Regions from separate parts of the Rhodococcus sp. MPR-R1B genome, predicted to be linked through region 2. Evidence: riboswitches for the same ligand, from Rfam matches in the RefSeq annotation. Region 2 holds a riboswitch; each other region holds the start of a gene.
What was found. A riboswitch is a leader RNA that binds a small molecule or an ion and turns the genes downstream of it on or off. The one in region 2 is predicted to bind thiamine pyrophosphate.
Positions count from the first base shown of each region.

Region 1: another riboswitch for thiamine pyrophosphate. It lies ahead of thiO (glycine oxidase ThiO); the one in region 2 lies ahead of AC1Q61_RS26215 (TenA family protein).
Region 3: another riboswitch for thiamine pyrophosphate. It lies ahead of AC1Q61_RS08055 (3-oxoacyl-ACP reductase); the one in region 2 lies ahead of AC1Q61_RS26215 (TenA family protein).

Region 1 is NZ_JBXAFO010000008.1:209,981-219,783, forward strand. Features, by position in the region: partial or broken gene AC1Q61_RS14115 (serine/threonine-protein kinase) at 1-130, opposite strand, end outside; gene AC1Q61_RS14120 (glutamate ABC transporter substrate-binding protein) at 138-1,124, opposite strand; gene AC1Q61_RS14125 (GlnX family signal transduction membrane protein) at 1,139-2,500, opposite strand; gene AC1Q61_RS14130 (NUDIX hydrolase) at 2,659-3,258, shown strand; gene AC1Q61_RS14135 (hypothetical protein) at 3,351-3,482, opposite strand; gene thiE (thiamine phosphate synthase) at 3,731-4,426, opposite strand; TPP riboswitch at 4,453-4,599, shown strand; gene thiO (glycine oxidase ThiO) at 4,599-5,678, shown strand; gene thiS (sulfur carrier protein ThiS) at 5,675-5,890, shown strand; gene AC1Q61_RS14155 (thiazole synthase) at 5,883-6,635, shown strand; gene AC1Q61_RS14160 (ABC transporter ATP-binding protein) at 6,765-7,754, shown strand; gene AC1Q61_RS14165 (ABC transporter permease) at 7,754-8,524, shown strand; gene AC1Q61_RS14170 (M20/M25/M40 family metallo-hydrolase) at 8,657-9,803, shown strand, end outside.
Region 2 is NZ_JBXAFO010000025.1:21,813-31,615, forward strand. Features, by position in the region: gene AC1Q61_RS26185 (maleylpyruvate isomerase family mycothiol-dependent enzyme) at 1-282, shown strand, start outside; gene AC1Q61_RS26190 (Type 1 glutamine amidotransferase-like domain-containing protein) at 317-940, shown strand; gene AC1Q61_RS26195 (hypothetical protein) at 998-1,324, opposite strand; gene AC1Q61_RS26200 (GNAT family N-acetyltransferase) at 1,899-2,168, shown strand; gene AC1Q61_RS26205 (MFS transporter) at 2,330-3,556, shown strand; gene AC1Q61_RS26210 (carboxylesterase/lipase family protein) at 3,549-5,117, opposite strand; TPP riboswitch at 5,222-5,317, shown strand; gene AC1Q61_RS26215 (TenA family protein) at 5,305-6,048, shown strand; gene AC1Q61_RS26220 (ABC transporter substrate-binding protein) at 6,048-7,076, shown strand; gene AC1Q61_RS26225 (ABC transporter permease) at 7,054-7,857, shown strand; gene AC1Q61_RS26230 (ABC transporter ATP-binding protein) at 7,866-8,660, shown strand; gene AC1Q61_RS26235 (LysM peptidoglycan-binding domain-containing protein) at 8,949-9,506, shown strand; gene AC1Q61_RS26240 (hypothetical protein) at 9,672-9,803, shown strand, end outside.
Region 3 is NZ_JBXAFO010000004.1:124,231-134,033, forward strand. Features, by position in the region: gene AC1Q61_RS08015 (ArsR/SmtB family transcription factor) at 1-39, shown strand, start outside; gene AC1Q61_RS08020 (Fur family transcriptional regulator) at 51-482, shown strand; gene AC1Q61_RS08025 (YbjN domain-containing protein) at 488-910, opposite strand; gene AC1Q61_RS08030 (isoprenyl transferase) at 907-1,725, opposite strand; gene recO (DNA repair protein RecO) at 1,682-2,497, opposite strand; gene AC1Q61_RS08040 (TetR/AcrR family transcriptional regulator) at 2,594-3,343, shown strand; gene AC1Q61_RS08045 (AurF N-oxygenase family protein) at 3,340-4,329, opposite strand; gene AC1Q61_RS08050 (DoxX family protein) at 4,433-4,873, opposite strand; TPP riboswitch at 5,012-5,105, shown strand; gene AC1Q61_RS08055 (3-oxoacyl-ACP reductase) at 5,123-5,887, shown strand; gene AC1Q61_RS08060 (LLM class flavin-dependent oxidoreductase) at 5,887-7,167, shown strand; gene dinB (DNA polymerase IV) at 7,164-8,462, opposite strand; gene AC1Q61_RS08070 (MarR family winged helix-turn-helix transcriptional regulator) at 8,584-9,045, shown strand; gene AC1Q61_RS08075 (zinc-binding alcohol dehydrogenase family protein) at 9,042-9,803, shown strand, end outside.

The DNA.
Region 1 (9,803 bases), on a different contig from region 2:
AAGTCGGCTCGAGACGCTCGTAGGCGCCGGTGGCTTCGGGCTCGGGCCGCTCGTAGGCGCCGGTGGCTTCGGGTTCGGGACGCATGGAAGCCTGCGTGGCGTCGGGCTCGGGGCCGGTTTCTTCGGTCATGTCAGCCTCAATCCCGGTAGACGGCCGGCGGGGGACCGGGCGAAGGACCGAGGACGCTGAGCCAGCGGTCGTAGATACGGTTCCAGGTCCCGTCGCTCCGGATCCGATCCAGTGTTCCGTTGACGAATCGGACCAAGTCGGGGTTGTCCTTGTTCACTCCGATTCCGTACGGTTCGACGCCCAGTGAGCCACCGACCATCATCAGATACGGGTCTTGCGAGGCGAGGCCCGCGAGGATCGTGTCGTCGGTGCTGATCGCGTCCACCTGCCCCTGCTGGAGGACGACGAGGCAGTCGGACCACATCGGGACGGTGACGACGGTGGCTTCGGGTTGGAGTTGCTGGATTCGAGTCGCCGAGGTCGTTCCCCGGGCAGCGCAGACCCGCTTGCCTGCGAGGTCGTCGATGCCGCGGACGGATGACCCCTGCAAGACCTGAATTCGTTGTTCAGCGGAGAAGTACTGCGTCGAGAAGTCGACCTTCTCGCGCCGCTCGCACGTGATGGTCATGGTCTTGACGACCACGTCGACCATCGATTCCTGGAGTGCGGCGATCCGATCGTCCGACGTCAGGATTCGGTACTCGATCTTCTCCGGGTCACCGAGCAGATCTCGGGCGATTTCGCGGGCGATGTCCACGTCGAAACCCTCGAGGCGCCCGGTGGCCGGATCGCGAAAGCTCATGAGGTTGGAACCGGTGTCCAGGCCCACGATCAGCCGCCCGCGGGCGCGGATGGCGTCGAGGCTCGGCGTGGGTGGCTGCGGAGATGCGTCTGCGGGGGTGGGCCGCAGGCTCGCGGTGAGGTTGGTGCACGACGCGGTAGTCGTCGGTGTCGGGCTGGGAGCGATGGTGGCCTCGGCCGGCAGCGGCGGTTCCGTGTACGACGTGGCGCCTGCGTTGTCCAAGTCTTCGGCTCGATCCGCACCGCAACCGGCGAGCATCAGCATGGCCGCTGCCAGAACCGCGACACATACGGCCGGGCTCTTCCTCCGCATCACCGGTACTCCCGTCACTGATACTCCCGCAGTCGAGGCCAGAATCCGATGAAGATTCCGGCAACTCCGAGAACTGCCAATACAGACATGCCCGGTGCAGAGGCAGCCAACACCCGGGAGGCGTACGAGACGTCGGACCGAAGATTCGTGCGCGAATCCACGATTCCCTGCCAGAGTTCGTGATCGAGCTTTCCGTACTCCGCGGCCGAATCCTGTTCTCCGGCGCCGATGGTGATGGCTGCGGCGGACGTGAAGTCGCCGTTTCCGAGACGGTCGTACATGCGCGTGTGCGCAGCCACCCACTGCTGGCGCGAGTCGAGTGCGGCGGTCAGCACTTCGCTGTTCACTCGGGCGCGTTCGTCGCTTTGCAGGCCCTCGAGGATGTCCCGCAGAGCATCGACCTTGCGGGTGAACGTCACGTTGTCCTCGGCGGTCGAATCCCGCCTCGCCAGCGTGAGGGTTTCCACGGTGCGTGCTTGCTGCGCCATGATTCGTGCCTCGGTCAGTTCGTGCAGTGGCTCGGCCCCGGCGTCGAGCGCGCGCCCGGTGGCCAGTGCGGAGACCAGTCCGACCGTGAGCAGCCACAGCAGAGCTGCAGCGACCGCGAGCGAGGCAAGGATCAACCCGAGATTGAAGCGTCGGCGACTCTTGCGGGAGAAGTACATCTGTGTCGCCACCAGCGCGCACAGCACGAAGACGAACGCCACGATCGGCCACCACGGTGGAGTCTCGAAATCGCGCTGTACTTGGGAGACCAGCGTCTCCTGCGAGGCGTGCAGTTGCTGGGCCATCGGCAGCAGCGAGGTCTGCATCAACTGCGAGGCCTCGCTCAAATATGCTGCCCCGACCGGGTTTCCGACGCGATTGTTCGCCCGTGCAGTTTCGACCAGCCCGGTGTAGACGGAGAGGTCGGTCGAGATTGTGGTCAACGCGCTGTGACCGGCAAGATCGGTCGAGTCGAGACCGGCCGACGCCTGGACGATCTCCGCAGAGGCCTCACCGATCGACTGCGTGTATCGGTCGCGGACTTCGGCGGGTTCGAGGCCGCCGGAGATGAAGGCGGTGGCCGCGGCGGCGTCTGCCAAGGACAACGCACTGTAGAGATTCTGGGCCGAGTTGGCGAGAGGCTCGGTTTCGACGAGGAGGAGGTCGAGGTTCGCCTGGCGGTTCTCGATCGCTGCGGTGGCGAGGAGTCCGGCGATCAAAGTGATCGCGATCAGGATCAGTCCGACGACGGTCAACCGGCCAGGCGTCGAGGACATGAAGGCCTGCAGTTCGCGCCGCAGAAGTGCCTGCTCGTCCTCCGCCGACACTGATGTGGCCTCGGAGGGCGGCAGCGACCGGGGTTCGATGGACGGGACGACACGGTCGACCATCGAGCACCTCACTTCGCTGTAGGCGGGCTACCGAGAAATGATGCCGCCGAGAAATGATTCAGGGCATCTTCGCGAGCATATAAGCATCACCTACACCTGGAGCAGATTGAAACGGTTAGTGTGGGACAACGGCGAGAGCAGGCGGAGCGAGGTAGTCGATGCGTGGTGACGGTGACGGTTGGTCCATCGGATCGGACGGTACTCGGCATTGGGGTAAACACGGAGCCGCAGGACTGCTTCTGCGTGCCCCCGATTCGGACGGATCACCCATGGTCTTGCTGCAGCATCGTGCGGCGTGGAGCCATCAGGGCGGAACGTGGGCACTGCCCGGCGGAGCGCGGGACTCACACGAGAGCACGACGCACGCTGCCGTCCGGGAAGCACACGAAGAAGCAGGTATCGCCGAGGACGCCGTCCGTGTCCGCGGGGAAGTAGTGACGATGCGCGCCGAGAGCGGGTGGACTTACACCACCGTCGTGGCTGACGCGGCGCATCCACTGTCGACGGTTGCCAATGGTGAGAGCACCGAGTTGCGGTGGGTACGCGAAGCCGACGTCGACTCACTGCCGCTGCATCCGGGCTTCGGTTCCTCATGGCCCGACCTCCGGACCGAGCCTGTTGTGGCCGTGGACGGCGATCCGCACACCGTCGTGCTCGAGGACGGCGGATTCGGATGGTTGTCGGGTAGTTCCCACCAAGGCAGTGAGCAGTCAGGCAGTGACCAGAACCTGTCCGAGGCGTCGAGTACGCAGTCGTAGCACTCGAGTCTTCACAGTTCATACACAGCAGAAGGGCCGGACTCCGCGGGAGTCCGGCCCTTCGGTGTTTCGGTCGTCGACCGAAACGAGGCTCAGCTGAGCGAGTTCAGCGCCGTGATGAAGCTGACCGCGGTGATACCGAGCTTGAGCAGCTCGCTGATCTTGCCGAGGTTCAGGTCTTCGAGCGATTCGGTGCTGAGCGAGCCGGTGTCGAGGGATCCCATTTAGTGCTCCTAGGTTCAGTTAGTAACTGGAGGTAAACTACAACAAACCGAATGGGATGTGACACGCAATCGAAGCAACTGTGAGCAAGATCACTTAATCCGACTTTTCGGACATCCAATCGCACCTAGGAACTGGGAGTTTGTTGTCTGATCGGACAACTTCCGTTCACAATTCGAGTCAGGCGTGCTGACCCGTAACTGTGCGGAAATCGCCCGGCAAACACTTGACGAACGCCAGTTACCGGCTTTCAGCGCCCAGCGACGGCTGCGGCGAGGCGTTGCGCGGCCGCCTGGGGATCCGATGCTTGCGTGATTGCACGCACGACGACGATGCGCGTGGCGCCGGCATCGAGCAGCTCTGGCAGACGTTCCTCGTCGATGCCGCCGATCGCGAACCAGGGCCGCGGCGGTGCGGCGTCGGCGGTCGATCGAACCAGTTCCAAACCGGACGCACTTCGATTCGGTTTGGTCGGTGTCGCCCAGACCGGCCCGGTACAGAAGTAGTCGACGCCCTCTTCGATGGCGGCCAGACTCGCCTGCGCGCGACTGCTCGTCGAACGGCCGATGACTACGTCTTCACCGACAACGGTTCGCGCGTAGGGGACGGGAATGTCGTTCTGGCCGAGGTGGAGGATGTCGGCGCCGGAAGCCATCGCGAGATCCGCGCGATCGTTGACGGCCAACAATGCGCCGTGGCGTCGCGCTGCGGTCGCGAGAATGCCCAGCGCCACCAGTTCGTCCTTGGCCTCGAGCGGGCCGAACTCGCGCTCACCGGCAGAGCCTTTGTCACGCAATTGGATGATGTCGACTCCGCCGGACAATGCTGCCTCGGCGAACTGCGCGAGGTCGCCTTTCTCGCGGCGCGCGTCGGTGCACAGGTACAGCCGTGCTGCTGCCAGGCGCTCGCGCCGGTCGATGTCGTTACTGGGATGTGTGGGGTGCACGGAGCAAACGGTAGCCTCTAGGGAGCAAGGTTCGACACGGGAGTCCTGAAACGTCGTCGTCACTTTTTGTCGTGACTGCGAGGTTCGTAGGGCTGAGAGGGGATCGCGACCAGATCCCGACCGTCAGACCTGACCCGGATCATGCCGGCGCAGGAAGTGGAGGTGGAGTTTCGTGAGTACACACGCTCGTACGGTGTCGGTTGTCGGCGGCGGTGTCATCGGTCTCGCTATCGCGTGGCGAGCAGCCCGCGACGGGTGGGCCGTTCGGTTGTACGACCCGTCCATTGGATCAGGTGCTTCGTGGGTGGCGGGCGGAATGCTTGCCCCGCTTTCCGAAGGCTGGCCGGGTGAAGAAACCGCGTTGACAATCGGTGCAGCGTCCCTGGAACGGTGGCCGACGTTCGGTGAGGAACTCGGAAAATTCGGGCAATCGGTCTTCACCGCGGACAGCTCGCTGACGGTTGCACTCGACGCTGCCGACGCGCAGGACCTGCAGACCATCGCCGAGTGGGTGAGCTCGCAGGGGCACGAACTCGAAGTTCTCGGTCGCGCGCGCATCCGTGAACTCGAACCGATGCTGGGCCGGGGCATCCGGTCGGGGTTGATGGCTGTTGGTGAGTCCGCCGTCGACAACAGACTTCTGCTGGCGGCGTTGCAGAAGGCCTGTGCGGAATCCGGCGTCGAATTGATCGCGCGGGCCGTCGACGACCTCGCCGAACTCGATACCGATCAGATAGTGCTCACCGCCGGTATCGCGTCACCCAAGCTGTGGCCCGGGCTACCGGTACGCCCGGTCAAGGGCGAAATCCTTCGCTTGCGCAGTAGGCCTGGAGTCACCCCGGCGCCCAGCCGCACCATCCGCGGAAGCGTCCACGGGCGGCCCGCCTACCTCGTCCCGCGCGGTGACGGAATCGTCGTCGGCGCAACACAATACGAGTCCGGCGAGGATACACAGGTCACGATGGCCGGCGTACGGGACCTGATCAACGATGCCGAGGCCCTGATGCCGGCGATCGGCGAATACGAACTGTACGAGTGCGCGGCAGGTCTGCGTCCGATGACGCCGGACAACCTGCCGTTGATCGGGCGCGTGTCCGATCGTGTTGTCGTCTCCACCGGGCACGGCCGCAACGGGGTCCTGCTGACGCCCGTCACCGCCGATGCGACGGTCGCGTTGCTGAACGGCACATCTTTGGTCGAGGTAAAAGGAACCGAACCCGAGCGGTTCGCAGTAGCTAAGGAAAATTCATGAGTGAGCAGGTCCCGATCGGGATCACCGTCAACGGCGAAGATCTCGAGTTCGATCGAGCAGTCACGGTGACCGAACTTCTGACGCACCTCGAGTTGCCGAGCAAAGGCATCGCCGTCGCCGTCGACGGTGCGCTCTTTCCTCGCGGGCGTTGGGACGAATCCGTCGGACGTGGTTGGGAAATCGAGATCCTCACGGCGGTGCAGGGTGGCTGAGCAGGACCTTCTCACTATCGCGGGCCGCAGTTTCGGTTCCCGGCTCATCACGGGGACAGGCGGCGCCGCCAACCTTGCGGTGCTCGAGGAAGCGCTTGTCGCCTCCGGTACCGAACTGACCACCGTCGCGATGCGGCGAGTCGACGCGGCAGGCGGCACCGGCGTTCTGGACCTGCTTCGTCGCCTCGGAATCGAACCGTTGCCGAACACCGCCGGGTGTCGGGGCGCCGCCGAAGCGGTCCTGACGGCGCAGTTGGCACGCGAAGCGCTCGAGACGAACTGGGTCAAACTCGAAGTCATCGCCGACGAGCGGACTCTGCTGCCCGACGCAATCGAACTCGTCTCCGCCGCAGAACAATTGGTGGACGACGGATTCACCGTCCTGCCGTACACGACGGACGATCCGGTGCTGGCGCTTCGCCTCGAAGAGGTCGGCTGCGCGGCAGTCATGCCGCTCGGTTCACCCATCGGGACAGGGCTGGGTATCGCGAATCCGCACAATATCGAGATGATCGTCGAGCGCGCCGGCGTGCCCGTCATCCTCGACGCCGGAATCGGAACGGCCAGCGACGCCACCCTTGCCATGGAGTTGGGCTGCGACGCCGTCCTACTTGCGACAGCGGTGACGCGGGCCAAGAATCCCGCGTTGATGGCGTCGGCGATGCGGCACGCAGTGGTAGCAGGTTTCGAAGCGCGTCACGCCGGCCGGATTCCCAAGCGGTTCTGGGCCCAAGCATCGTCCTGACGGACCATTTCCGGGTGTTTTCTCAGGGTTATGCCCGGATTGTCCGGCTTCGTGTCCTACCTGAGTACCACTCGGAACTAGACCTGTGGCCGATGTGCTGGTCATTGCCGGTAGGGCAAAGTTCTCCTCATGATTGAACTGAGGGGATTGACCAAGGTTTACGGACCGACGAAAGCGGTGGACGATTTGTCGTTCACGGTCAAGCCGGGCATCGTGACGGGCTTCCTGGGCCCGAACGGTGCCGGTAAGTCGACGACGATGCGGATGATCCTGGGTTTGGATCAGCCGACGTCGGGTGCGGCGTTGATCGAGGGCAAGCCGTACCGCGAGCTCAAGACGCCATTGCGGACTGTCGGTGCGTTGTTGGATGCGAAGTGGGTGCACCCCAATCGCAGTGCGCGTGCGCATCTGCAGTGGATGGCTGCTTCGAACGGGATCCCGAAGTCCCGCGTGGACGAGGTGCTCGGGTTGGTCGGATTGTCCGAGGTGGCGGGCAAGAAGGCCGGCGGGTTCTCGCTCGGTATGTCGCAGCGTCTGGGGTTGGCGGGTGCGTTGTTGGGGGATCCGAAGGTGTTGTTGTTCGACGAGCCGGTCAACGGTCTCGATCCGGAGGGCATCGTCTGGATTCGTAAGTTCATGCAGCGGTTGGCGGCCGAGGGCCGCACGGTGTTGGTGTCGAGTCACCTCCTGTCGGAGATGGCGCTCACGGCGGAGCAGTTGGTGGTGATCGGTCGGGGTCGGTTGATTTCGGATTCGACGGTCGCGGAGTTCGTGGATCGTTCGTCGGAGTCGACGGTGCGGGTGCGCAGCCCTCAGCTCGATGCGTTGCGCAGTGTGTTGCTCTCGCAGGGGCTGACGGTGCGTGAAGACGGTTCCGGTGTTGCCCCGGCATTGGTGGTGGTGGATTCGACCACCGATGTGATCGGTGGTTTGGCTGGTTCGCAGGGGATCGTGTTGTACGAGTTGGCTTCTCAGCAGGGGTCGCTCGAGGATGCGTTCATGAAGTTGACCGGGGACGATGTCCAGTACCACGCATCCGGTATCGATCCGGGTGTCGGTGCACACCACGCAAATACACAGCAGGCAAACACGCAGCAGGCTATGGGAGGTGCACTGTAATGGCTGTTCTCAGTGCTGAACGTATCAAGATCACCACGACCAAGTCGCCGCTGTGGTGCTCGGTCATCATCGTCGTGCTCGCGCTCGGCTTCGCGGCCATCATGGGCGCGGTTGCCAAGTCGGCTCTGACGTCCTCCGACGTCCAGGGAGCACCGGACCTCGACACCGCCGTTGCCACGGCCGGCATCTCGGGTTTCGGAATCATGGTTCTCATGATCATGGCGGCCCTCGCGGTCACCAGTGAGTACCGCTTCGGGACCATCCGCACCACCTTCCAGGCCGTTCCGAACCGTGCCTCGGTTCTGATCGCCAAAGCCGGCCTCATCGGTGCCTTCGGGGCGGTGCTGACGTTTGTCCTCGCTTTCGGGTCCTACGCGGTGGCCAAGGCCATGGCCGGTTCCGAGGCCAGCACGGGTCTGACCCTGTCGACCGGCGATGACTGGCGTGCGATCTACGGCATTCCGGTTTACGCCTTCCTGTGTGTGATCCTCGCCGTCGGCGTCGGATCGATCATCCGTCAGTCGGCCGGCGCTATTGCGTTGCTCCTGCTCTGGCCGCTGCTCATCGAGAGCCTGTTCGGACTGTTCGGCAGTGTCGGCGAGAAGATCACTCCGTTCCTGCCGTTCGCGAATGCAAACCACTTCCTCAGCCCTGGCGGCGGAAGCCTTGATTTCCACTGGGGACCCTGGGGCAGCCTGATCTACTTCGCGGCCTTCGTTCTGGTGATTTTCGGAGCAAGTATCGTCATCGTGAATCGTCGCGACGCCTGATCTTGTCGCTCCCTCGGTAGGTGTTGTCGGGAGACCTACCGAGAACCAGGAGTGACAGCAGAGTAGGGACCCAGTACGAAAAACCATTCGTACTGGGTCCCTTTCCTGTGCTTCGGCCGATATCCTCCGAAGATGAGACTCTTCGGTGTGGTTGTGGTCGCAATGGCTGGAGCACTCGTGGTGAGTGGATGCTCGTCGGGAAGTGAAGCGGCCGTCCCGACAGACCCGGTTGCATTCTCCGAGACCGTCACGGTCGACGCCGTGACCGGGCATCTGGAGCAACTCGAGAAGATCGCCGCCAACAACGAGGGCAATCGATCGGCCGGTACCCCCGGCTATGACGCCAGTGTCGACTACGTGGCAAACCTGCTCGAAGACAAGGGTTTCGAGGTCAGCACCCCGGAATTCGACTTCAGCTCCTTCGATCCCGGCACCGAATCCCTGAAAGCCGCTGACGGCTCCGATGTTCCGGTGCGGGCGCTGACATATTCCACCTCCACGGGACCGACCGGAATCACGGCGCGTCTGGTGGCGATTCCCGCCGACGAGACCCCCGGTTGCGAGGCCACCGACTACGACGGCCGCGACGTGAACGGTGCAATCGTGCTGGTCACCCGCGGAGTGTGCCCGTTCGGCGACAAGCAGAAGATCGCCGCTGACCGCGGCGCGGCAGCGTTGTTGGTTGCCAACAACGAGGACGCGATGCTGGGCGGGGCAACCTTGGGTGAACCCGAAGACGCCCGCATCCCGACCGGCGGGGTGAGCAAGGCGTCGGGCGAGGCTCTTGCCGCAGCGCCCGGAGACCTCACGCTGATTCTCGACACGTCGACGGAAACGACGAAGTCGCGCAACGTGATTGCACAGACCAAGACCGGCGCGACCGACAACGTGGTTGTCGTGGGCGCCCACCTCGACAGCGTGCCGGAAGGTCCCGGAATCAACGACAACGGAAGCGGTACCGCAGCCGTACTGGAAACCGCGCTGCAGATGGGAAGCTCACCGAGCATCGAAAATGCCGTGCGTTTCGCTTTCTGGGGAGCGGAAGAAGTGGGATTGGTCGGCTCCACCCGCTACGTCGAGGGTCTGAGCGATCAGGAACGGGCCGACATCGCCCTGTACCTGAATTTCGACATGCTCGGTTCGCCCAACGCCGGATACCTGGCTTACGACGGCGACAACTCGGACGCCGTGGGGGAGGGGCCCGGGCCCGAGGGGTCGGCGGGCATCGAGCGCACCTTCGTCGACTTCCTTGCCGATCGGGGGATTGCGGCGGACGGAA
Region 2 (9,803 bases):
TTCGTCGTCGGAAAACGAGGAAAGGCGCCAGAGGGAGCGCGGATCACTTTCGAACTCGAAGGGCCACTTGCCCGTTCACTTCACGTCTCGGTCGACGCGCGAGCAACACTCGTCCCGGAGTTGGACGGTCCGGCGACCACGACCATCTCGATGAGCTCACCGCTCTTCACCCGAATTGCCGGTGGCCGCGTCCACGCGTCGGATCACCGAACCGACATCTCGCTTCGCGGTGACACCACGGTGGGCACACGCGTCGTCGACAATCTGGCGTTCACGATTTGAGGGCTGGGTGGGTAGGTCGCGAAGGTACTGAGAAGTGAAACTGTTTCTCTCGTCCTACCGATTCGGCGACCACCGCGAGGCTTTTGTCGATCTCGTAGGCCGCGGCGCTCGCATCGCGGTCATCGCCGCGGCTGCAGATTCGTGGCCCGCCAATGCCCGCAGTTCAGCAGTCACCAGCGAATTGACTCCGCTACGGGCAGCGGGCTTCACCGCAGAGGAAGTGGATGTCCGAGACTTCCTGGGTGCATCGGAAGCACTGGAACTCCGGCTCCGCGAATTCGACTGCCTGTGGGTTCGCGGCGGAAACACGTTCGTCCTGCGAGCTCAGCTAGCTCGAAGTGGCGCTGACAGGGTCATCGAGATGCTGGTTCGTTCAGGCGTCGTGGCCTATGCGGGATACAGCGCCGGAGCGTGCCTGGCGACTCCGACTCTGATCGGGCTGGACGCGTCGGACGACCCCGCTGAAGTCATGCCAACGTGCGGTATCGACCCGATCTGGTCCGGGCTCGCGCTGATCGACTTCGCGATAGTGCCGCACGGCGGCGATTCACTACTCGAAGATCCACAGGTGACTGCGCGGACGGTTGCGGCCCTGACCACGGCGGGCGCGCAATTCACCGTGCTTACAGATCACGAGGTGATACTCGTCGACCGTTGATGTAACGCAGACGGTTGATCTTGACGCAGACTGAGCAGTCGACTCGGCCCGACCGGATCAGCCGTGCTCTGCCACCGCGGTTCCGGCTGCCGGCGACTGACGCTCGAGCCTCGTCCACGCGATCTCCCAGCGCTTGACAGAGACCTCGTCAGCGTCCTCGAGAAGGGCGTCGAGGAGCAGGCGTGGATTTTCGCGCCATGCCAGTTCAGCGGCATGGACTTCCGCAGCCGAGAACAACCCGGAAGCCTCGAGATCACGAATCCATTCGCAGATCTCGCCTCGGTGAATCCGTGCGATGGTCTCGTATCCCAGACCTTCGTCAAGGAAGTCGTACGAAAAAATTGCGGCAAAGTAACTGTTCGACTCACGCTGCCCGAAAATCATGTGCGTTCCTTCCTCGAAGTTGTCCGACGAAGACTCGAAATCGAACCGTTGAGCAGCGACGCCAAAGTTTTTTTGGCGAAGTTGTAACGCTTCTTCTATCCCCGACGATTCAAACGCTAACCCCCCGAGCGGGTCTTTGGGATCACGTCCGAGAAACGATCTGATGACCAACGCAATACCCCTGGGGTTTCCGGCCACTCGCACCCATCATCGACACGCAACCAGCGCGCCGCTGACCTGCAATTTGCCCGTTTCAGGCCCTCCACTTAATCCATCCGAACAGACGACAAAAAACTTTGTGACCGGTCCCACATATTGGGATAGTTACGATCGTGATGCATATGTATCACCCGTTGTGGGCACAAAAGTACGGGCAAATCGGCACGTACAGACCAGTTTTGTTCGTTCTCCATGGCGACGAAGGTCCCTTGAACGGTCGTCCAGTTGTAGTTGCGCTAAGTAACGGATCCCACGTCGGCAACCGATATTGCGGACGGCCTGCCAGGTAGCGTGCTCCAGAGAACGTAGACGCGGCGCGGCGCAACCGGCCGTCCTTTCGAAACGGAGCCCGAAGATGACCGAGACAGTGGCGCACAATCCCGCGGAAACGCGTTTCGAGATCCGAGTCGACGGCGAACTCGCCGGTTTCGCCGAGTACTCGGACCATTCCGGCGTCCGTGATTTCCACCACACGGTGACCTATCCGCAGTTTCGTGGGCGCGGGCTTGCCGCCATCGTGGTGCGTGAAGCGCTCGATCAGACCCGGAACGAGGGATTGAAGATCCTTCCGACGTGCTCGTACGTCGAGAAGTTTGTTGCGGAGAACCCCGCCTACCAGGCATAACCGAACGAGAACGGCCGGCGAAAAACCAGTCGCGAACCTGCAGACCCCGCTGCTAGCGTCGATGGTGCCGTCGTCGAAATCCTGGGCGGCACCATCTCGGGGAAGGAAAGAACGTGGTCGCCTCAGCAGATCGGCGTCCACCTGCGTCCACGGACGTAGCTATCCCCAGCTATCTCCCTCTCGTACTGGTCAATCTCGCGACGCTGTTCTCGGCGATCGGCAACGGTATCGCCATCGTCGTGCTCCCCTGGCTGGTTCTCGAACGAACCGGTAAGGCTACCGACGCGGCGATAGTTGCCGGCGCAGCAGCCATTCCGCTACTCGTGTCGAGCCTGTTTTCGGGGACATTCGTCGACAAGTTCGGACGCCGTCGAACGTCGATGATTTCCGACGCTCTCTCTGCGATGTCCGTTGCAGCGATTCCGATCATCGCGGCCACCGCGGGCTTGACGATCCCGGTGATCGCGGCGTTGGCCGCACTCGGCGCCGTGTTCGACCCCGCCGGAATGGCGGCGAGGGAGTCCATGCTGCCTGCAGCGACTCGGACCGCCAAGTGGAAGCTCGATCGAACCAACAGTGTGTACGAGGCCAACTTCAACGTCGCGTATCTGATCGGCCCTGGCATCGGCGGTGTCCTCATCGCAACGATCGGAGCGGTGAACACGCTCTGGGTCACGGCGGCAGGTTTTGTGTTCTCGATAGTCGTGGTCGCCTTCATCCGGCTTCCCGGCGCCGGAGTGCCCGAACACGAACACCGTCCGAAATCGATCTGGCACGGCACACTCGACGGTCTTCGGTTCGTCTGGAACAACAAACTGCTGCGCACCCTGGCGCTGATCGACATGGCAGTCGTCGCGCTCTACATGCCTGTGGAGAGTGTCGTATTCCCGGTGTACTTCACAGAGTTGGATCAACCGGCCCAACTCGGATCGGTGTTGATGGCCTTGGCGATCGGCGGCATCATCGGCTCTCTCGCGTACGCCCCACTGGCGCCGATCATGTCCCGGCGGCTGATCATGATTTTTGCCGTCGCCGTTCTCGGCATAGCGATGCTGGCCATGGCGCTCCTACCTCCACTGTGGGTGATCCTCGTACTTGCCGGACTGCAGGGCCTCGTCTACGGACCAGTCGGCCCGATCGCCAACTACGCCATGCAGACGCACAGCCCGGAGCACATGCGTGGACGCGTCGTCGGTGTCATGACGTCGACGGCCTACGCCGCCGGCCCGCTCGGCTACCTCGCGGTCGGCCCGCTGCTCGATCAACTCGGAATCGCGTCGACCTTTGTGGCCCTGTCGATTCCGATCATCCTGATCGCCGCAGTCTGTGCCTCTCTGCCGGTGCTTCGCGAACTGGATCGTCCGCGGCACTCGACCGACGTCAGTTGAACCCCATCACGTCGTTGCCCCAGGCGACGCGCAATCCGTGATCGGGGTCGCTGACGAGGGTGTCGGCGGAGTCGATCAACAGCGTCGACCGCTTCTCTTCCTCGTACGGCGCCCAGTGCTTCGAGCCGTCGAGGGCCGCCGGCACGGCATGCCTGGCGAAGGCCAACCATCGCCGTTGGATACGGCCGGCCACCTCCATCGCGGCCTTCCGACCGCCGAGCCAAAACGTGGGGTCGACGTTCAGGGTTCCGAAATTGCCGAATACATAAGGTAATTCGGTCGCGTGGCCCGCGCCGATCCGCGCCGCCTTGAGCATCGGCGTCGCGTGATCGAAGCGGTAGACCCATGTAGGGGAATGCCTGCAGTGCGCGTCTGCGATCCAGAGGGTCGGCATGCGAAACGCAGCGTCCCGTGACAGTGCCAGCGCGCCACTCGGTTTCGCATGGTCAGGGTAAGCCGACATGATCTCGGCAAGTTTGGTCGCGGAGATGTCGGGGTGATCGTCGGCCAGTAATTGGAGCATTGCCTCGACGGACTGCGCACTCACCGGCATCAGCGGAGACTTCATGAACTTGAAGATCGACGCCTCGTCCTTGTTGGAACCGATGATCAGTGGGATTCGGTGCGCGTAACCCTTCTGGAAAGCCGCAACCGGGTAGTGCGGCACCAGATCGCGATCGACAACGGGTGCCATCGCCAAAGTTCCCGGAATCCGGGTCGGAATTTCGTTGACCAAATCATCGCTTGCCTTGACGAGCAGTTCCAGATCCGTGGTCAGCAGATCGCCTGCGTCTTCGGGGTCGATCGAGAGCAGTTCGAGAAACCGCTCCGCCACGGTCTTGGCGCGCTCGGCCCCGTAGACGGAGGTCGCGGGCGGACTCTGGGCAATCGCACGATGGAACAGGCCTTCGGCGCTCGGACAGGTCATGAGCGTCGTGATGGATCCTGCGCCGGAGGACTCACCGAACACGGTCACCGCACTCGGGTCACCACCGAAGGCGTCGATGTTGTCTCGAACCCATTCGAGTGCCGCAATCTGGTCTCGCAGACCACAGTTCGATTCGAAAACAGTATCCGCGGTGGAGAATGCAGACAGGTCCAGGAATCCGAGTGCGCCGACGCGATAGTTGAAGGAGACGAGAACGAGGTCACCGGTTTCAGCCAGATGACGGCCGTCGTAGATCGTTTGGGCGGCGGACCCGAGGCAGTAGGCGCCGCCGTGAATCCACACCATCACCGGTCGCGGCGTGGCGTCGGGTCGCGGGGCCCAGACGTTGATCGACAGGCAGTCCTCGTCGATTTTGAAGGCCCGATCGATCGGAACCGCCGGACTCTGGCCTTGCGGCGCGATCGGCCCGAACTCACGACAGTCGCGCACCCCGTCCCACGGCTGTGCGGGTTGTGGCGCTCGGAACCTCCGCTCACCCACCGGCGCCGCTGCGTAGGGCATGCCCTTCCACGCGAATACACCGCCATCCGGATACCCGCGGGCTTCTCCGCCTCGCGCCCGGATCACCAGAGTTCCGTCCTCGCCGAGATTTGGTCGAACGTCGGTCTCCATGTCTGAATCCCCTCCCGACCCGCGCGTGTGGCAATCAAGACCAAACCTACCAATCTCGGACGGGTGTGCGCCGAGTACGCAACCCCTCGGTGTTAAGGTCGCCTAGTTCTGACACGGGGTGCTCCGCATGGGCGGGGCTGAGAACACACCCGGGAACCTGATCAGGTAATGCTGACGAAGGGATGTCATGGCTACTACGCAGCCTGCATACAATTCTGCCGAAAACTCGGTGGCCACAGCGCCGTCGACGGATCGGTTCACAGATCGACTCTGGGCCGAGACGAAGGCCCTCCGCGAGTCGATCGACTCACTGGAGTTCCTCCGCCGCCTCGGCGACGGAACATTGCCTCTCGACGCGTTCCGCACGTACATCGAGCAGGACAAGCTTTATCTCGAGGGGTATTCGAAAGCGTTGTCCCTGGTCGCGGCCCATGCCCCGGATCCGCAGTCCGCGGGCTTCTGGTCGAATTCCGCGTCCACGGCAGCGACAGTGGAATCTGCGCTTCACGACGGACTTCTCACCGGTGGAATTCTTCCAGCGGGATCGGGAAGGCTCGAGCATTCGCAGGCCTGCCTGGGATACGTCTCGTATCTGACGGCGACTGCAGCAACTGCGCCTTACCCGGTCTCCGCAGCGGCAGTACTCCCCTGCTTCTGGATCTACGCCGAGGTCGGCCGCGATCTTGCCGCTTCAGCGCGCGAGGTACTCGACGCCGATCCGTCGCATCCGTACGCACAGTGGGTCACGACCTACGACGCACCCGAATTCCACGAGTCGGTGGCGCAGGCCCGCGTACTGGTCGATGCTGCGGCCGAAGCTGCCACCGAGACAGAGCGTGAGGCGATGAGTGAAGCATTCCGCATCGCCAGCCGCTATGAGCTGATGTTCTGGGATTCCGCACTCCACCAGCAGCCTTGGCCGGCGTCGTGATGTCGTTTGCGGCGCTGCGCCGCACGCTTGCCACGTCTGCCGCGATCGCAGCCGCGTTCACAGTTCTGACCGGATGCGCCTCTGACACCGGCTCTTCCGACGGGACCATTCGGTTCGCACTCGACTGGACACCGAACACGAACCACACCGGTTTGTACGTAGCACTCCAAGAGGGCTACTTCGAGGACGCCGGCCTGGACGTCTCGATCCTGCCGTACAACAACACCTCGCCCGACACCCTGGTCGATGCCGGCAATGCCGAGTTCGGCATCAGCACACAGAGTCAGGCCACGTTCGCCCGTGCAGCCGGCGCCGCCACGACGTCCGTCATCGCGCCACTTCAGCACCGCGCCACCGGCATCGGCGTGAAGGCGGATCGTGCGGACATCACGCGCCCACGTGATCTCGACGGGAAGACGTACGCCGGGTTCGGCGATCCCGGCGAAGTCGAAACGCTGCAGCAGATCATCCGCAACGACGGCGGGACCGGGAACTTCACGACGGTCACGCTCGGAACTTCCGCGTACGAAGCCGTGTACTCGGGCCAGGCAGACTTCACCGTCTCCTACTTTGCGTGGGAAGGCCTCGAAGCGGAGCGAAACGGAACTCCGATGCGGTACTTCCAGTACACCGATTACGGCTTCCCCGATGCATATTCGATCGTGATCAACGGCAACCAGCAGTGGTTGAAAGACCATCCCGACGAGGCACGCAAGTTCGTCAAAGCCGTTCAACGCGGATATCAGACTGCTGCCGACAACCCGGACCGGGCCGCGCAGGATCTCATCGACGCGAACCCCGGAGCTTTCACCGACGAAGACCTCGTGCGTGAGAGTCAGCGGATGCTCGCCGCCGACTACATGAAAGACGCCAACGGCGTCGTGGGCGCCCAGAATCTCGAAACCTGGTCGGGCTACTCGGGATTCCTCTTCGAGAACGGATTGCTTGCCGGACCGGACGGGAAGCCGTTGACCCAGAAGCCGGACTGGTCGGAGTACTTCACCAATGAGTATCTCGACGCGTCCTGACGTGAGCGGACGGTTGGTCTCGACCATGCGGCGGGCGCTTCCCGCGCTCGCCGTGGTGGTGCTCCTCGTGGCGGCGTGGCAGATCTACGTCGAGATCAGTGGGATTCGGCCGCAAGTACTTCCGTCTCCGGGGCGCGTTCTGTCCCAGGGGTGGGACAACCGCGAGATCATCTCCGGCCACGCCTGGTCGACATTGCAGGTCACGTTGGTCGGCTTCACTGTTTCATTGGTGTTGGCCTGGATTCTTGCCGTGATCGTGGACTTTTCGCCGTGGTTGTCACGCGCGCTGGTACCACTTTTCGTCGTCTCGCAGACGCTGCCGATCATCGCCATCGCGCCGCTGATGATCATCTGGTTCGGCTTCGGGTTGTTGCCGAAGGTGTTGGTGATCGCCCTTGCGACGTTCTTCCCCATGACCATCGGACTCATCGAGGGATTTGCCGCAGCCGACCGGGAAGCGGGCGCTCTCCTGCGCAGTATGGGCAGCACTCGCTGGCAGGAGTTCCGATACGTTCGCCTTCCTTCGGCAATTCCGCGATTCTTCACTGCCCTGCGCATCGGCATCACGTATGCGGTCGTGGGTGCGGTGTTCTCCGAATACGTCGGCGCTACTTCCGGTTTGGGTATCTACATGAGCACCCAGAAGAACTCCTTCCGCACCGACCTGGTGTTGGCGGCCGTACTGGTGACCGCGTTGATCAGCGTCACGCTGTACTTGCTGACGTTCGCCATCGAGCGCATCGTTGCACCATGGGCGATGAACGAAAGGTCGCGGACATGACTGACCCGATGGTCGAGGATGCAATGGTCGGAATCCAGGACCTGACCAAGAGGTTCGACACGGCCGGAGAATCGCGTCTCGTGCTCGATTCGGTGTCCTTTGGTGCCGACGCGGGCGAATTCGTGTCGGTGATCGGGCCGAGCGGCTGCGGCAAGAGCACGATCTTCAACGTCCTGGCCGGGCTCGAATCCCCGACCGCGGGTTCGGTCCGTGTGGGCACGCGCGCAACGGAATCCGAACCAGCCACCGAGGTGCATACCGCGTACATGCCGCAGAAAGATCTTCTGTTCCCTTGGCGTTCGGTATTGGACAACACGGCCCTCGGTTTGGAAGTGCAGGGAGTCGGCAAGAAGGAAGCACGCGAGCGCGCTCGCGAGTTGTTCCCGGCGTTCGGACTGTCCGGATTCGAGGACGCCCGGCCGTCACAACTGTCCGGCGGGATGCGCCAGCGAGCGGCGATGCTGCGCACCGTTGTTCAGGGCAAACCTGTCCTGCTGCTCGACGAGCCGTTCGGCGCACTGGACTCGTTGACCCGCACCGAGATGCAGGCCTGGCTACAAGACGTGTGGCAGAAGTACCGGTGGACCGTGCTGATGATCACCCACGATATTCGTGAAGCGATCTATCTGTCCGATCGCGTGGTCGTTCTGTCGGCGAGGCCGGCAACGGTCAGGTGCGTCGTCGACGTTCCCTTGCCGAGGCCACGCGAACTGGACATGATCACCTCGCCCGAGTTCGCCGACGTCGAGCGTGAGCTGCTTGCCGTACTCCACGACGAGACTCGCAAGTCGCTACAGCCCTAGCGGTTACTGACAATGCGCTGAGAGCGCGCCGATTTCACCTGCCGTTCAAGAGAAAGTGCATCGCAACGGTGCAACTTCGCGTAGGATGTCGCGGCGCGTTCGCCCAAAACGCCTTAATATCAGCAAGATCCGAACGCTCGACACGCAATCCGTCAACGCTGCACAATTCTCTGTACTCTTCGGTAACGTACACTCGGTCGCCTACGAGACCAACGGCCAGAAGGTAACTGGACGGTAAAGCGGAATCGTGGAGGCACAGTCATCGCAACAGATTTGGAAAGGGACAGCGTGAGCACACTGCAGTCAGGTCAGAGCCTCGGAGTCGGCCAGGAACTCAAGTCCGACAACGGCGCATACACCCTCACCTTGCAGGACGACGGCAACCTGGTTCTGTCCGAGGGCGGACAGGCTGTTTGGGCCGCAGGCACCAACGGATCCGGCGCCAACCGCGCCGAGGTGCAGGCTGACGGAAACTTCGTCATCTACAAGGACTCCGACGCCGTGTGGGCATCGCAGACCGCAGGCAACGACGGTGCCTCCCTCTCGGTTCAGGACGATCGCAACGTCGTTCTGTCCGTCGGCGGAAATGCTCTGTGGTCTTCGGACACTGCAATCGCAGCGCCGGCCGCCGAGGCTGCCCCGGAGCCCGCTCCGGCACCCGAGCCCGAGCCTGCCCCCGCCGCTCCGGCAGCGCAGAGCTACACCGTCGAAAGCGGCGACACCCTGTGGGCGATCGCAGAGCGTTTCTACGGCGACGGCAACCAGTACCAGCGCATCGCGGATGCAAACGGCATCCCGAACCCGGATCTCATCAACGCCGGTCAGGTACTGACGATCCCCGCCTGATTCACTGCTTGACCTGGCCCTGGGTGCCGACGTCCGCGTCGACACCCAGGGCCTTTTGTGTTCTACGCCACACAGATTCGCGTCCCGCCCAGCAGACCCTGATACTCCATTGCGGCATCTTTTCGCCTACAGTACTTCCGTACTGCTCCCGAAGGACAGGTGTGCATGAAAGACAGAACAGTCATGATCGGCGCTGTCGCAGTGGCCGCTCTCTCTCTGACATCAGGCCTCGTTTTCGGCGGAGCAGCCGGCGCATTCGGTGCCGGCGGCCCTGTGGTGAAGCCTCCCACTCTGGTC
Region 3 (9,803 bases), on a different contig from region 2:
ATCGTCGTCGACGCTGTCGCCCACGCCGAAGAAGGATGAGATTCCACCGCATGAACACCCCGGGCAGTACGACCTCGAAACGTGGACCGGCCACAGTCGGCGTTCGTTCCACGAAACAGCGCAGCGCCATCTCCGCCCTGCTCGACGACATCGACGAATTCAAGTCGGCACAGGAATTGCACGACGAACTGCGCAAGCGAGGTGAAGGCATCGGCCTGACCACCGTCTACCGCACGCTGCAGGCACTCTCCGACGCCGGAACCATCGACGTCCTACGCACCGACACAGGTGAGTCCGTCTACCGACGCTGCTCCTCCGGGCACCACCATCACCTGGTGTGCCGCAACTGCGGATTCACCGTCGAGGTCGAGGGCCCGACGGTCGAGCAGTGGTCACAGACCATCGCCGAGGACAACGGTTTCACCGAAGTGAGTCACACCATCGAGATCTTCGGCACCTGCCGCGACTGCGCCGCCGCCTGAGAGCGTCAGGGAATCAAACCCTGCCGGGCGGTATCGGCACCGGTGAGCGCCAGTAGCAACATCGTGGTCAGTGCCTCGTCGTCCAGTCCGGCGGCAGGGAACGTGTAACGCAGGATGACGTCCGCCAGACTGCCGTGGCCGAACACCGCGATGGAGCCGAATTGGATGGTGCGATTCCGCTCGGCCACCTTGCGATGCAGTGCCGCGCTCACCGGTCGGTCCCATGCGAGAACACACGTCATGGACAGCACGTCCAGACCCTCGGACAGATTCATCGCCTGGATGGAACACAGCGCGCCGGAGTACTGGAAACCCAGTGATCCGTCGGCAGCCACATCGACCGTCACGAAATGCGCCAGCGAGGCGGCCGCGCGTTCTTGTAGGCGGGCTGCTTCGTCGGTGGTGTCGGTCATGTTCTCCCCTGTCATTTGACGCCACCGAATCTACGGTCACGTGAGGCGTACTCGACGCAGGCGGCCCAAAGGTCGCGGCGGTCGAAATCGGGAAACAGCTTCTCCTGGTACACCATTTCGGCGTAGGCAGATTGCCAGATCAAGAAATTGGACGTCCGCTGTTCCCCCGACGGACGCAGGAAGAGATCGACGTCGGGCATTTCGGGTTCGTCGAGGTACTTGGCAACCGTCGCCTCGGTGATCTTGTCCGGATTGATCTCACCGGCCGCGACACGCTTCGCGATTTCCTTTACCGCATCGGCAATTTCGGCCCGGCCGCCGTAGTTCACACACATGGTCAAGTTCATGACGGTGTTGTTCTTGGTCAGTTCTTCGGCGATCTCGAGTTCCTTGATCACGCTGGCCCACAGGCGTGGCTTACGACCGGCCCAGCGAACACGCACACCCATTTCGTTCATCTCGTCGCGTCGACGGCGGATGACATCACGGTTGAAGCCCATCAGGAATCGAACCTCGTCGGGACTGCGCTTCCAGTTCTCGGTGGAGAAGGCGTAAGCGGAGAGCCACTCGACACCCATCTCGATGCACCCGCAGACGGTGTCCATCAGGACAGCTTCGCCGCGTTCGTGCCCGGCGGTTCGGGGCAGACCGCGCTCCTGCGCCCATCGTCCGTTGCCGTCCATCACCAAAGCGACGTGGCGCGGGATCAGTTCGGTCTGCAGGATCGGCGGGGTCGCCCCGGACGGATGTGGGTCCGGTGGTCGGATCACCCGGTCAGCAGCAGAATCAAGCGGAGTTCGCGGTTCGCGTCGTCGAATCACGTGTTCCATCCTGCCTCACGGGCAAGTCGACCTCGACGGCTGCATGCGGCCTCGAACGCTCGATCAGCGGCAACGTCCGCAATTGGCGCTCGAGATGCCACTGCAGGTGTGCCGCGACCAGTCCGCTGGCTTGCGTCCGCAGCGTCGCGGGCGCCGAATCGGTACCCTCCCACTCCCCTCGGAGCAGGGCTTCCATCAAGTCGAGCACTCCGGGCGACGGCGTCGCAGCACCCGCCGGGCGGCAATAGGTACACACGGCTCCGCCTGCGGCGACATGAAAGGCCCGGTGCGGTCCAGGAGCACTGCAGCGGGCGCACTCTTCGAGGGCAGGCGCCCAACCCGCATAGCCCATGGCTCTCAACAAGAACGCGTCGAGCACGAACTCGACCGGTCGTGCCTGCTCGGCGATCGCACGCAGTGCTCCCACCGTCAATCGCTGAAGCTGCGGGGCCGGCGCGCGTTCCTCGCCGGCCAACCGCTCGGCAGTTTCGAGTACGGCGCAGGCCGTGGTGTACCGGCTGTAGTCGTCGACGATGTCGGTGGCGAATGCGTCGACCGTCTGCACCTGAGTGATGATGTCGAGATTCTTGCCCGGAAGTAGTTGCACGTCGATGTGAGCAAACGGTTCGAGTCTGGCACCGAATTTGGAGGTGGTTCGGCGGACACCTTTGGCCACGGCACGTACCAACCCGAACTGACGGGTGAGCAACGTGACGATGTGGTCGGCTTCGCCCAGTTTGTGCAGGCGCAGCACCACCGCCGTGTCTCGATACAACCTCACTCGACCAGTGTCCCACGTTGTACCGACGACCGATCCCGATGCCGCGCCCGATGACAAGTCGGAAACACGGCAGGTCCGTCCGGATAGACTGGCGCGATGCCGAGCGACGCAATTGTGCAACCTGTCACTGCAGAGTTGACCGGTCGCGAAGCGCGGTGGGAGCGACACAACTCCGAGCGTCAGAAACGGATACTCACCTCGGCGGTCGAACTGATCGAAGAGCGTGCGGCAGGTGCCGAGGTGTCCGTCCAGCAGATCGCCGATCGTGCCGGCCTCGCCAAGTCGGTGGTGTACCGCCAATTCAGCGGCCGAGACGACCTCGATCGACGAGTGCGAGCGTTCGTGCTCGGCCAATTTGCGGCGGCCCTGGATGCTTCGATGAGCATTTCGGTAGGCACTCTCGACCAGATCCTGACCCGAACCATCAGCGCCGTCGCCGAGTGGATCACCGAGCATCCGCGGATTCACGAGTTCATGGGTACCGGCCCCACCGACTACGACGACGAGAGCATCGACGCGATCAGCAGTCTGAAGGCCACAATCGCCGACTCCGCCCTCACCACTATCACCGAAGTCGGTCGATCCGTGGGGATCGACTCCTCACCCTTCGATTCACTACCGTTCGCAGTGGTGACAATGGTCGAGGGCACGCTCACCCACTGGGTCCGAAGCACCGATCCGAAGCCGAGCCGCGAAGAGATCGTCGCCGACCTCGCGAAATACACCTGGTACATGTTCGACGGCGTTGCCCGCTCGAGCGGACTACAGATCGATCCCCATGTCGAATTGTCCACGCTCATAGCCGAGCTGGTGTCCTCCGACGGAGGAACTTCGCGGCCGGACTAGATCCGGGTCTTGTCGGAACGCTTCGGCTCGCCGCGGTAGCGGGCGTAGTCGCCGTCGATGCGCAGCTTTCGCCACGCACGCTTCGACACCGGATTCATCAATCCGAGTTCGTCTGCCAGGGCTCGCATTTCGCCGAAGTAGTTACCCAGGATGCGGCGTGAATGCGGGCTCCCCCAGAAGGCGCTCTTCATCACCTCGTCCGGGATTCCGAATTCTTCGGCGAATTCCTTTGGCGGTGACATGATTTCACCCGCAAGCCAACGCATCGCGCCGGGGAAGGCGACCGATGTGATGGCTCGACTCGTACGACTGAGTCTGGGGACGTGATTGCGCAGGAACTCGTGAGCAAACGAGATGTGTCTCGCTTCTTCGGCGATATGGATCTCCATGGTGCGGAGCATCGCCGGCGGCGTGTCCTTACCCTCACGGATGAGATCCTTCTGGAAGTGGTCGATCGGTTCTTCACCAGCCAGAATGCCGATGAAGAAGATGACCGGGAACTTTGCTCCCAGCACTCCGATGATCGGCGACAGTCGCCGGAACATCGGACGCATACCCGGCACGTCGATGTCCATGCGATTGACGAGTTCCTGGAACATCTGGATGTGATTGCACTCTTCGGTCATCTCGTGCAGGCAGTACCGGAACTCAGGCGACTGGTTGGGTAGCGCCATGATGTATTGCAGCATTCCCCGGATCAAGATGCTCTCGAAGGCCGAACCCACCTTGGTCACGTTCGCCTGACGCCACATTCCCATGGCGATTCGACGCTCCAACGACTGATCCTGGTACCACTGCGTCGCCCCGAGGGGGTCCGACACGGACGAGAGCACCCATCTCGGATCATGCGGATCGATCGCGAACTCTGGTGAATCCCAGTCGATGTCGAGATAGGGATCGAAACTGCGGGCAACTGAGCCCTCGGACAAAGTCTGCAGTACCTGGTGGTACGGCTTTTCCACTTCGATCGACGCTGACCGAGCCATCGGTGTCTCCTCACGGCCAGTCCGTCGATTGCAGTCGACGGACTTGAATGAGGTCAAACATAATGGGACACCGCGTCCCACGCAACCCCCTCGGGGGCCTATTTCATGCCCGACGCAGCGGGATGATCTCGCGAACCTTCACGTCCCGGAGATACAGTCCCGCCCACATGACGATTCCGGTGTAGACGGCAAACAGGGTCGTGCTCAGCAGAGGCTGTTCAGCTCGAAGGTTGGTCAACACCGCTCCCCCCAGGTAACCGGTGAGCAGAATCGCGCCGAGTATCGACGTTCGCGGAATCACGTACAGCGCAAGGCAGATCAGTTGCACCACCCCAGCCGTCAATGCCAGCGAGTCCGGCAACCCAAGTTCAGCCGACGCATCCTTGACTGTCTGAAGGTTGAGAATGTGGATGATGCCGTCGAAGAGCATGAAAACGACGAACAGCCCACTCAGGACGTGTCCGAGCTTGCGAGCCGTGGCCGAAGGTGTCGTCGTCGTGGCGTTACCGGAAACAGTTTCGTTGTGGACGGGCTGGGTGGTCATCGGAATCTCCTGGGGCGAAGGCGAGCGGCCGGTTGCCACTTCGCTTGCAATTACGACTCCCGAGCGATCGAAAACTCATCGCGCCGGCCGTTACAACGCACCCGGCGTTCAGGACGATTCACCTCACGTGGTCTGATGGACGGTGACACGGGGTGCCGAAAAAGTCGGCTGAGATCAGACCCGATGAACCTGACCAGTTAGCACTGGCGGAGGGATGTCGACGTGACCGAACAGCAATTTCAGCGCGCATTGAACCTCGACGAGCAGATCGTTCTGATCACCGGTGGCGCCCGCGGGCTCGGCGCCGCACTGAGCCGAGCATTCTCCCGCTCGGGCGCCCGCGTAATCGTGAACTACAACAAGAGCCACGATGCCGCCGAGGCCCTGGTCGCCGAACTGGGTGAGGATCGCACCTTCGCAGTCCAGGCGGACGTGACGGACCGCAGTTCCGTCGACCAGTTGTTCTCCGCTGCACGCGAGAGATTCGACGCACCGATCTCGACCGTGGTCGACAATGCACTGGTCGACTTCTCGTTCAACGGCGATGCACGGCCGAACGCGGACACGATCACCTGGGCCGACTTCGACTCTCAACTACGCGGAGCTGTTGCCGGAACACTCAATACCACCCAGGCAGCGCTACCAGGCATGCGCGAACTCGGCTTCGGCCGAATCATCACTGTCGGAACCAATCTGGTCCAGAATCCGGTAGTTCCGTACCACGACTACACCGCTGCCAAGGCCGCACTGTTGGCACTGACACGGACGCTGTCCGCCGACCTCGGTCCGGACGGGATCACAGTCAACATGGTCTCGGGCGGCTTGCTCCGCACCACCGATGCGAGCGCCGCAACACCCGAAGCCGTCTTCGACATGATCGCTGCAAGCACTCCCCTGCGCCGAGTCACCACGCCGGACGAATTTGCCGACGCTGCACTCTTTTTCGCCTCACCATGGTCACGGGCCGTGACCGGTCAGAACCTGGTTGTCGACGGCGGACTCGTCAAGAACTGATGGGCGCGCAATTACGGATAGGTGCGTTCCTGCTCGGGTGCGGACATCACAGTGCGGCATGGCGTCATCGCGACTCACCGGTCGAAAGTCTCGGCGACATCACGTATTACGAGTCGCTCGCCCAGATCGCCGAACGCGGAAAGCTGGACGCCGTCTTCTTCGCTGACGGTCACAGTGTTCGCGAACCGGAGTCGGGTGCGTCGTGGTTTCTCGAGCCGATCACCGCATTGACTGCCATGGCACGAGCGACAGCGGACATCGGCCTGGTGACCACCATTTCCACCACTTTCTACACGCCGTTTCACGCGGCGCGACTGTTGGCCTCGCTCGATCACATCAGCGGCGGACGGGCCGGCTGGAACGTCGTGACCTCGATGTTCGACCAGGAGGCGCGCAACCACGGACTCGAGGCGATGCCCGATCATGCATCCCGATACGAACGAGCCGACGAATTTGTCGAAGTGGCCCTCGCATTGTGGGATTCATGGTCGGAAGACGCGCTGATTCTCGACCGGTCGGGGCGTTTTGCCGACGCAAACAGGATTTCTCGAATCAATCACGACGGCAAACATTTTCGGGTGGACGGGCCGTTGACGGTTCCGCACTCCCCGCAAGGCCGGCCGGTCTTGTTCCAAGCCGGGGCGTCCGAGCAGGGCCGCGATCTGGCGGCGCGTCGCGCCGAGGCAATCTATTCGGTTGCCTACGACTTACCCAGCGCACAGACCTACTACGCGGACGTGAAATCGAGAATCGAGCGAGCCGGCCGGGATTCGAACTCTGTCGCCGTGATGCCGGGACTGGTCACCTACGTCGGCAGCACCGTCGCCGAGGCCAGGGCGAAGAAGGCCGAACTCGATCTCCTGCTGCCCACCGAACAGTCGATACGCCAACTCTCGTTGTTCACCGGACAGGATTGCGAGAACTGGGATCTCGACGGGCCCGTGCCCCCGTTGCCTCCACTCGAAGCGTTCACAGGGCCGCAGGGACGCTACGCCACTATTTTGCGGATCGTCGAGAAGGACGCACCGACTGTGCGGGAACTCCTCGGGACGCTGGCTGCGGGTGGTGGTCACGCAACGATGATCGGAACACCGGAGTCGATTGCCGACGAGATGGGATCCTGGTTGAACGGCCGCGGTGCCGACGGTTTCAATCTGATGCCGCCGACCTATCCGCAGGGTCTGGAAGATTTTGTCGATCACGTGATTCCGGTGCTGCAGGCGCGTGGGTTGTTCCGTCGCGAATACGAGGGAGCGACTCTGCGAGAAAACCTCACCTAGTCCGGCAGTAGCGGCACCGACAGGTCCGGATCGCGTCCCAGGAGCACTCCCCTCGTGAGGGCCGCGGAGCCGAACTTCTTCCGGACACTGTCCATTGCCGAGTCGAGGGCGGCAGTGTCCGGACCCGCGAATCCTGGACCGTCGAAGGGCAATTCGAGTTGTTCGGCGCCGTCCCGATCCAGGTTGGAGACAGCGACACCGATCAACGTGATGCCCTTGTCCGCGATCATCGGTATCGCTTCGTCCAGCAGCACCATCGAGGCGCTCAGCAATTCCGCTGTGTCGGCGGTGGACCGGCGCAGCGTGTGAGATCGAGTTGCCCGCGTGAAATCCGCGAAGCGGAGCCGGAGCGTGACCGTGCGCCCCGTCCGCTGCGCCGAACGCATGCGTCGACTGACACGGTCGACAAGGGACATCAACGACGCATCGAGTTCTGCGCGGGGATGGGATCCGCGACCCAGCGCATTCTGAGCACCCATCGAACTGCGGCCACGATAGGCGCGGACGGGGCGCGGATCTCGATTGTGTGAGAGTGCGTAGAGATGGCGACCGGCGCCGCCCCCGAGAATCGAGACGATCGAGGATTCGTCGTGCCGAGCGATGTCACCCACCGTCACGATGTCGAAGTTTCGCAGCTTCTGGGCCGTGATCTTGCCGACGCCCCACAGCTTCTCGACCGGCAAGGGATGCAGGAACTCGGTCTCGCCCTCCGGCGGCACTCGCAGCAATCCGTCGGGTTTCGCGAATGCACTGGCGACCTTGGCCAGGAACTTGGTGCGTGCGATTCCGACCGTGATCGGTAGTCCGACCTGCTCGGCCACATCGCGTCTGAGGTTGGCTCCGATCTGCAGCGGGTTTCCCACGATCTTGGCGAGCCCGCCGACCTCGAGAAAGGCCTCGTCTATGGAGATTCCTTCGACCAGCGGCGACGTGTCGTGAAAGACGTCGAACACGTCTTTGCTCGCCTGCGAGTACGCCGACATTCGCGGAGGGACGACTATCGCCTGAGGACACAGTGATCGGGCCTGACCACCGCTCATGGCTGTGCGAACCCCGAACGCCTTGGCCTCGTAGCTTGCCGCCAAGACCACCCCACCACCGACGATGACCGGCCTGCCGGCCAGAGTCGGGTCGTCGCGTTGCTCGACTGATGCGTAGAACGAATCGAGGTCCGCATGCAGGATTGTTGCGTCACCTGTGGACCGACTACCGCCAGAATGATTACCGCCGGAACGAGCACCGCCAGGGTGATTACCTGGCGTTTCTTGATCCAGCGGTTCATGCGACACGAACATATGTTCCCATGCGCCACCGACACAATGAAAGGCCGCAAATAGATTCCATGGAATTAATCACGAATCGGGCGTACGGTGAGAAAATGATTCCACGGAATGCATATCGGTTCGGAGTCTGCTCGTGACCAGATCAGCCCTGAGCAGGCACTTCGACAACCTCGTCCGCTTCGAAACCGAACTGTGGACGGCCGTCGACCAGCGACTCCGAATCGAGCACGACCTGCCACTGAGTCGATTCGAGCCGATGCAGATCATCGACAGGCTCGGCTCCTGTCGGGTCTTCGACATCGCCGAGGCCCTCGCGATCACCGTCGGTGGCACGAGCAAGCTGGTGGATCGAATCGAAGCGGCTGGACACTGCCGTCGAAAATCCAATCCCACCGACAAACGATCCTCACTCATCGAGTTGACTCCCGAGGGCAATGAGCTGTTGCGGCGGGCGAAGGCAACGTTCGACGGCGAATTGGAGCGCCGTCTCGGTTCCGTGCTGACGCCCGACGCTCTCGATCGATTCGGCGCCACACTGGCCACGCTGCGTGAAGCCAATCGAAACCTGACACCGACCACGAAGGAAAAAGCATGACCGACACAATGCGCGCAATCGTGCTCGACGCCCCCGGCCCGCCAGAAGCATTGACTATCAAAGTGATTCCGATACCCGTGCCGATTGCGGGCTGGGTACTGGTCCGGGTGAAGGCTTTCGGCCTCAATCGATCCGAACTTCACACCCGCCTCGGCCTCGCCGAAGGCGTGACATTCCCGAGGGTGCTGGGCATCGAGGCCGTCGGCGAAGTGGTGAACTGCCCCGGCGGGGAGCTCACCGAAGGCCGGCAAGTCGCCGCCATGATGGGTGGGATGGGGAGGACGTTCGACGGCGGTTATGCCGAGTACACGTGCGTTCCCGTCAGTCAGGTCGTTCCCTTCTCGAGCGAACTGGACTGGTCGACAGTGGGAGCTGTTCCCGAGATGCTGCAGACGTCCTACGGCTCGCTGACGGTAGGACTGGACGCGAAATCCGGTCAATCCCTGTTGATCCGGGGAGGAACCTCCTCGGTCGGCATGGCAACCGCAGTCCTGGCGAAGCAGTGGGGACTCACTGTCCTTGCGACCACCCGAGATGCGAACAAAGCGTCGTCGTTGACCGCGATCGGGGTTGACCACGTTATCGTCGACGACGGTGCTGTGGCCGGCCAGGTTCGAGACATCCTCCCGGGCGGTGTTGATCTGGCCCTCGAATTGGTCGGAACACCAACACTTCCCGACACGTTGCGCGCGACCCGCGTTCACGGCACCGTGTGTTTCACGGGAATGCTGTCCAACGAGTGGACAGTCAAAGACTTT